DNA from 2 places in the Metallibacterium scheffleri genome. Region 2 is predicted to be linked to the other one. Evidence: predicted binding sites of a transcription regulator. Region 2 holds the regulator's gene; the other holds the start of a gene.

Region 1 (4,079 bases), on a different contig from region 2:
TGGTTTCGCATGGACCACACCTGTGCCGGCAAAGTTCCGCCGCATGGCGCGCGCAGACCGCAAAAACGAAGCCCCGCGATGCGGGGCTTCGTGCGTTGCCTGCAGCGTGAACGCCTGGATCAGAAATCCATGCCGCCCATGCCACCCATGCCGCCCATGTCACCGCCGCCGGCCGGAGCCTTCTCGTCCTTCTTCGGCGCCTCGGCGATCATGGCCTCGGTGGTGATCATCAGACCGGCGATCGATGCCGCGTTCTGCAGCGCGGTGCGCGTCACCTTGGTCGGATCGAGGATACCCATCTCGATCATGTCGCCGAACTGGCCGGTGGCGGCGTTGTAGCCGAACGTGCCCTTGCCTTCGGCGACCTTGGCCAGCACCACGCTGGGCTCTGCACCGGCGTTGGCGACGATTTCGCGCAGCGGCGTTTCCATGGCGCGACGCGCCAGGGCGATGCCGTGCTCCTGGTCCTCGTTGTCACCCTTCAGCGACTTGACCGCCGCCATGGCGCGGATCAGCGCCACGCCGCCGCCCGGCACCACGCCTTCCTCGACCGCCGCACGCGTGGCGTGCAGGGCGTCCTCGACGCGCGCCTTCTTTTCCTTCATCTCGACCTCGGTCGCGGCACCGACCTTGATCACCGCCACGCCACCGGCCAGCTTGGCCACGCGCTCCTGCAGCTTCTCGCGGTCGTAATCGGAGGAGGTGTCCTCGATCTGCGCCTTGACCTGCTTGATGCGCGCCTCGATCGCCTTGGTATCGCCGGCGCCATCGATGATGGTGGTGTTTTCCTTGGCCACCTGCACCTTCTTGGCGCGGCCCAGATCCTTCAGGGTGACCTTCTCCAGCTGCAGGCCGACCTCTTCCGAGATCACCTGGCCGCCGGTGAGGATGGCCATGTCTTCCAGCATCGCCTTGCGCCGATCGCCGAAGCCCGGCGCCTTGACCGCGCACACCTTGACGATGCCGCGGATGGTGTTGACCACCAGCGTAGCCAGCGCCTCGCCCTCGACTTCCTCGGCGACGATCAGCAGCGGCTTGCCGGACTTGGCCACGGCCTCGAGCACGGGCAGCAGCTCGCGCACGTTGGAGATTTTCTTGTCGTGCAGCAGGATGTAGGGATCTTCCAGATCCGCCTGCATCGACTGCTGGTTGTTGACGAAATACGGCGACAGGTAGCCGCGATCGAACTGCATGCCCTCGACCACGTCGAGCTCGTTCTCCAGACCGGAGCCGTCCTCGATGGTGATCACGCCTTCCTTGCCGACCTTGTCCATGGCCTCGGCGATGAGCTTGCCGATATTCTCGTCACCGTTGGCCGAGATGGTGCCGACCTGGGCGATGGACTTGGAATCGGCGGAGGGCTTGGACAGCTTCTTCAGCTCGGCAACGGCCGCGGACACCGCCTTGTCGATGCCGCGCTTGAGATCCATCGGGTTCATGCCCGCGGCGACCGACTTCATGCCCTCGCGGAGCATCGCCTGGGCCAGCACGGTGGCGGTGGTGGTGCCGTCGCCAGCGATGTCGGAGGTCTTGGAAGCGACTTCTTTGACCATCTGCGCGCCCATGTTCTCGAACTTGTCGGCCAGCTCGATCTCCTTGGCCACGGACACGCCGTCCTTGGTGATGGTCGGAGCGCCGTAGCTCTTTTCGAGCACGACATTGCGACCCTTGGGGCCAAGCGTGGTCTTCACCGCGTTGGCGAGAATGTTCACGCCGCGCAACATGCGCGCGCGGGCGTCTTCACTGAAACGGACTTCTTTGGCTGCCATGAGTTGATTCCTCGAAATGTGGGGTGGTGCGGATGTGCGTGCGGATCGCGGCGAGCGCTCAGCCTTCGATCACGGCCTGGATGTCTTCTTCCTTCATGACGAGCAATTCCTCGCCATCGATCTTGACTTCGGTGCCGGACCACTTGCCGAACAGGATGGTGTCGCCGGCCTTCACATCGAGCGGGCGCACCTTGCCTTCGTCGTTGACTTTGCCGGGACCGGCGGCGATCACCTTGCCGCGGCTGGGCTTCTCGGCGGCACTGTCAGGAATGACGATGCCACCGGCGGATACCCGCTCTTCTTCAAGACGCTTGACGATCACGCGGTCATGCAGCGGACGCAATTTCATAGGAACTCCACGATGGTTGATGAAAGGGGATTGCTGCCTTGCTAGCACTCGGTAGCAATGAGTGCCAAGTTTACCCGCACAGGCTTCCCGGCCCAAGCTTGGTGGCCGGGTAGAGCATGGCGACCGCGTTGAGTTGGTGGCCATGCGCGGGCATTTCAAGGGCCGGCGCGGAGGCCGGCGCAGGGGCCAGCGCGTAGCGGCGGCGCGCGCGCGCGCGGGAAGAGCGCATTTCCACGCCAATGAACCGCGAGCGGGCGCGTGTCCAGCGGGGCGCCCGCACACACCACGGCACGTCCTTGTGCCGAACAATAATTGCATCCGCGCCGTTTACAGCGCGTAGGGCGGGGTCAGCGGGGTCGGCGCCGGCGACACGCGCGGTGCGTGGTAAAAGACGTTGCTGGCGTTGTCCGCATTGACGCGGCCATAGCCGAAGTACGGATCGCGGCCGCGCGGGCCGCGGTCATCGCTGCTGGTTTGCAGCGTATTGCGCACGAAATCGACCTGCGTCTTGCGGAAATTGGCAAGACCCTGCGGACTCAGATTGGCGCCCGTCGTCATGCGTCCGCGCTGGATCGCCAGCGCCGCCACGGCCGCTGCCGCCGGGGTAGCCATGCTGGTGCCGGCAGCCCAGCTCCAGCCGCCTGGAATGGTGCTGATCACCGAGTCGAATACGTAGCAGCTGCGCGTAATGCCGGCGATGCTGCAGACTTGCGCAGGGTTCACGTAGGCATACCAGAACGTGCCGCCGGGACCGGCATTGGCGATGGGCGGGCCGTAATCGCTGTAGTCGGCCAGGTAGTCCAGCCACGCATAGGCCGGATTGCCGGTGGCCCAACCGGCCGGACCACTGGCCGAGACGGTAATCATGCCAGGCGCACTGGCCGGCACGCCGACATCGCCACCGGCACCGAGCTGCGCGGCGTCGTTGCCTGCGGCCACGATCACCGCCGCGCCGCGTGCCCTGGCGTATTCGGCGGCACGGCCAAAGGCCAGCAGATAGGCCTGCGTGTCCGGATCGGAGGTGCGCATCGGGTAGGCCCCCAGCGACATGTTGATCACGTCCGCGCCTTCATCGGCGGCATACACCACCCCACCCAGCACCCACGAGAACGCGCCGCTGCCGGTGAACTCGGACAACACCTTGACCGGAATCAACGTGGCTCCCGGCGCGATGCCGACACTGCCGAAACCGCTGGGCAGCGCCGCGACGATGCCGGCGACGTGCGTGCCGTGATTGAAGTAGAAGCCGGGCTGCACGCACACGCCCTCGCCTGGCACCAGCGACGCGGCGGCGGAAAAGTCGATGTTCGGCGCCAGCCACGCGTTGCCGCAATCGATGCCGGAATCGAGGATCGCCACGCGTACGCCCGCCCCGCTGTAGCCACGGCTCCACGCGCCGGGCGCTTGCACATCACGCAGCGCCCACTGCATCTGATACAGCGGCATTGTGGCGCGACTCACAGAGTTAAAGCATTTACATACAAGGTATTACATGGCATGCAGTCCGCTGCGCCGCTGTCGTCTCCGATTATGGGGCACTCTGGGGGCTGTTTCTGCGTCCAACCCCCCCACCTCACAACCTCGCGTCATCCTCCGACAGCACGAACAGCGGCCCGCGGTATCCGGTGCGCTCGCGGTACTCAGCACGCAAGGCTGCTTCGTCTGCACCATCCGGTAGCACGATCAGCCTGTAGGCATCCGGCGGCTGCAGGGCCTTCTCCAGGGCGTCCAATCGGTCACGCAGTCCCATGGCAATCTCCCCGTAGCTCGGCCAGCAGCGCGCGCGTGGTGATCGTCTGCGGTGCGTCGGCGGGTGGAACTTCGATGCCCATGCCGTCAAGGATGGCTTCCAACTTCGCCAGCACGGCCAGGCCATCCGGTCGTGGCGCGGGCTGGAGCCTGGCAGCTTCAAGGCTCGCGATTCTGTCAGACAGTCGCATCGGGAGCCTCCAACTGCTTCA
Region 2 (4,079 bases):
GCACGCAGCTTGTGTCCGACGATCTCCGCGACCGCGCCGCCGATGCCGCTGTCGACCTCGTCGAACACCATGCAACCGATATCGTCCAGGCCCAGCATGCTGACTTCCAGCGCCAGGCTGATGCGCGCCAGTTCACCGCCCGAGGCGACGCGCCGCAGCGGGCGCAGTGCCTGGCCCGGATTCGTGCTGATCAGGAACTCGCAGCGCTCGCGGCCTTGCGCATCGGCTGCGCCCGGCGCGGTCGCTTCCAGCGCCACCTGCAAGTGCCCGCCGGGCATGCCGAGTGTGCCCATCAGCGCGCTGACCTCGGCGCCGAGGCGTTGCGCCGCCTGCTGTCGTGCCGCGCCGAGGGCGGCCGCTGCAGTGTCGTAATCGCGCGTCAACGCATCGCGCTCGCGCGCCAGCGCATCCAGGCGTGCGCCGGCATCGTGCAGGTGCGCGTGCTCGTCGCGCAGGCGCGTCAGCACATCGGGCAGTGCGTCCGGCGCGCAGCGGTGCTTGCGCGCGAGGTCGTGCAGGTGTTGCAGGTGCGCATCGACCTCGGCGAGGCGGTCCGGGTCGAGGTCGCGCGCCTCGGCGTAGTGGGCCAGCGCGCTGCCGGCCTCGCCGAGCTGGATCAGCACGGCATCCAGCAGTTCGCGGCTGGCGCCCAGGTCCGCGTCGATCTCGGCCAGGCGCGCGAGTTCCGCGGCGGCGCGCGCGAGTTGATTGCGCAGGCCGTCGTCGCCTTCGAGCTGATCGACCAGTGCGGCACTCCCCGCCAGCAGGCGCTCGGCGTGGCCCAGACGGCGTTGCTCGGCTTCTAACGCGGCAAGACGCTCCGCGGGCAGCGCCCAGCGCTCGAGTTCCGTGCATTGGTGCGCGAGCAGTTGCAGGCGCGCATCGCGCTCGCTGCCATCGCCCAGCGTCGCGGCCTCGTGCGCCAGCGCGCGCAAGCGCTGGGCCAGCTCGCGCACCTGCAGCAGGGTCACCGAGTGCGCGCCGTAGGCATCGAGCAGGGCCAGTTGCTGCTCGCGCTGCAGCAGCGCCTGATGCTCGTGCTGGCCGTGGATCTCCAGCAGATGCGCGGCCAGTTCGCCCAGCTGCGCCAGCGCCACCGGGCGGCCGTTGATCCACGCGCGCGAACCGCCCGCGGCGGCCAGCACGCGGCGCAGGCTGCAGTGCCCGTCATCGTCCAGGGCTTGCGTGTGCAGCCAAGCGCGCGCGGCGGGGCTGGCGGCGAGGTCGAATTCGGCGCTGACCTCGGCGCGTTCCGCGCCGCTGCGCACCAGCGTGGCGTCGGCGCGTGCGCCGCCGAGCAGCAGCAACGCATCGACCAGCAGCGACTTGCCGGCGCCGGTCTCGCCAGTGACCACGGTCAGGCCGGCGCCCAGCGTGATCTCGGCTTCGGCGACCACGGCCAGATCGCGAACGTACAGCGTCGTCAGCATGAAATGGTGCAGCGCATGGCGGGAATGATGGCGTGATTCTATGGGCGCGGCGCGGCCGGCGCAGCAGTTTCACGACGCCGCGCGGCATGCATCAGGCTGGCGGGCCTGGCTCACGGGGCTTGCAAGCAGGCCGCGCAGGCCTTATCCATGCTGCAGCTTTGTCCGAACCCAGTCCATGGCAGCCTATCCACCCGGTCTCGATGCGCGCGCGCGGCAGTTGCTGCGCAGCCTGATCGAGCAATACCTCAGCGGCGGCGAGCCGGTCGGCTCGCGCACGCTGTCGCGTTCGGCCGGGCTGGAAGTGAGCCCGGCGACGATCCGCAACATCATGGCCGACCTCGAGGACGCCGGCCTGGTGGCTTCGCCGCACACTTCGGCCGGGCGCGTCCCCACGCCGCAGGGCCTGCGTCTGTTCGTCGACAGCCTGCTGGAAATCAAGCCGCTGCCGCTGGCGGATCAGCAGCGCCTTGCGCGTGGTCTGCAACAAATGCCGGGCGACGCGCGCGAGCTGGCGACCGGCGCTTCGGCGCTGCTCTCGGCCATGACCCAGTTCGTCGGCATGGTCACGGTACCGCGCGAGGATGATTTGCCGCTGCGCCAGATCGAGTTCGTGGCGCTGCCCGACGAGCGCGTGCTGGTGGTGCTGGTGTTCGCCAATCAGCACATCCAGAACCGCATCCTGCAAATGACGCGGCGCCCCGACGCAGCCGATCTGGAGCGCGCCGCGACGGTGCTCAACGCCGGCTTCTGCGGCATGCGCCTGGGTGAAATCCGTGCTCTCCTGGCGCATGAGCTGCAGGCCGCCGACGGCGCGCTGCGCAGCGCGCTGGGTGGCGCGGTGGAACTGGCCACGCATGCCGTGCAGCCCGGCCCGGAGAGCATCCCCGACCTGATGGTCAGCGGTCAGTCCAACCTGATGGGGGTGCACGATCTGGCCGACTTGCAGCGCCTGCGCAGCCTGTTCGAGGCGTTCCAGCAGAAGCGCGAATTGCTGGCGCTGTTCGAGAATTGCGCCGCCGCGCCGGGCGTGCGCCTGTTCATCGGCGAGGAAAGCGGCTTCGCGCCGCTGGCCGGCTGCTCGATGGTCACCGCGACCTATGGCGTGCAGGGTCGCGTGCTCGGCAGCATCGGCGTGATCGGGCCGACGCGCATGGCTTACGACCGCGTGATCCAGGTCGTGCAGACCAGCGCCGATCTGCTCGGCGGCATCTTGAATCGCATCGTCACGCCCGCATAACCCCAAGCATTGCCTGTTGTCGTCCCGCATCGTTGCGCGGCGCGCGTCAGGTCTTTTCGCCATCAAACATCCATGAGCCGCAGCGATGACCACGCCTGAAACGTCCCCCGAGAACACCCCCGATTCCATCGATGCCGACCTCACCGCGCTCGGCGAGCGCCTGGCTGCGGCCGAGAACGCCGCCAATGCCGCGCGCGAGATGATGTTGCGCGAGCGCGCCGAGATCGAGAACCAGCGCAAGCGCCTGCAGCGCGATCTGGAGCAGGCGCGCAAATTCGCCAACGAACGCGTGCTCGGTGACCTGCTGACCGTGGCCGACGCGCTGGGCCACGGACTTGCCCTTCCCAACGCCGACGCCGCCAGCCTGCGCGCCGGCATGGAGCTGACCCTGAAGGAACTGGAGCGCGTGATGCAGGCGCATGGGCTCAGCGCCATCGAACCCCTCGGTCAGCCGTTCGATGCCGAGCGCCATGAGGCCGTGAGCCTGGTCGATGCGCCAGGGCACGCGCCCGACACCGTGGTCGCCGTGCTGCAGAAGGGCTATCTGCTCAACGAGCGCCTGCTGCGGCCGGCGCGGGTCACCGTGGCGCGCGCGGCAGGCGCTTGAATCAGCGCGCAGCAGCCCCACCTGATCAGCAGCGCGGCCGCGGCCGCAACACCACACATCCACCACTTCCCCGGAGCTGACTCATGGCCAAGATCATCGGCATCGACCTCGGTACCACCAATTCCTGCGTCGCCATCATGGAGGGCTCGAGCACACGCGTGATCGAGAACGCCGAGGGCGATCGCACCACGCCCTCGATCGTCGCCTTCACCAAGGACGGCGAGGTGCTGGTCGGCGCGCCGGCCAAGCGCCAGGCGGTGACCAATCCCAAGAACACCTTTTACGCGGTGAAACGCCTGATCGGGCGCAAGTTCACCGATGCCGAGGTGCAGAAAGACCTCGGCATCGTGCCCTACAAGATCCTCAAGCACGACAATGGCGATGCCTGGGTGGAAACCTCCGATGGCAAGCGCATGGCGCCGCCGGAAATCTCCGCCAAGGTGCTGATGAAGATGAAGAAGACCGCCGAGGATTACCTGGGCGAGCCGGTCACCGAGGCGGTCATCACGGTGCCGGCCTACTTCAACGACAGCCAGCGCCAGGCGACCAAGGATGCCGGCAAGATCGCCGGGCTGGAGGTCAAGCGCATCATCAACGAGCCTACCGCCGCGGCGCTGGCCTACGGCCTCGACAAGAGCATCGGCAAGGATCGCAAGATCGCCGTGTACGACCTCGGCGGCGGCACCTTCGACGTCTCCGTCATCGAGATCGCCGAGGTCGATGGCGAGAAGCAGTTCGAGGTGCTGGCCACCAATGGCGACACCTTCCTCGGTGGCGAGGACTTCGACATGCGCGTCATCGATTA

The links. Region 2 encodes HrcA, which represses chaperone genes, less so after heat shock. Its sites were predicted from a motif close to TTNGCACTCNNNNNNNNNGAGTGCNAA; they were not measured.
Region 1: the regulator HrcA is predicted to act here: its motif matches at 2,160-2,186, upstream of groES (co-chaperone GroES).

The regions. Positions count from the first base shown of each region.
Region 1 covers NZ_LDOS01000001.1:264,118-268,196, forward strand. The annotation lists gene Mschef_RS01150 (SCO family protein) at 1-1, opposite strand, end outside; gene groL (chaperonin GroEL) at 120-1,769, opposite strand; gene groES (co-chaperone GroES) at 1,828-2,118, opposite strand; gene Mschef_RS01165 (S8 family serine peptidase) at 2,446-3,579, opposite strand; gene Mschef_RS17560 (hypothetical protein) at 3,692-3,868, opposite strand; gene Mschef_RS18235 (hypothetical protein) at 3,855-3,983, opposite strand; gene Mschef_RS01175 (hypothetical protein) at 4,045-4,079, opposite strand, start outside.
Region 2 covers NZ_LDOS01000002.1:743,057-747,135, forward strand. The annotation lists gene recN (DNA repair protein RecN) at 1-1,430, opposite strand, end outside; gene hrcA (heat-inducible transcriptional repressor HrcA) at 1,606-2,667, shown strand; gene Mschef_RS08500 (nucleotide exchange factor GrpE) at 2,753-3,274, shown strand; gene dnaK (molecular chaperone DnaK) at 3,358-4,079, shown strand, end outside.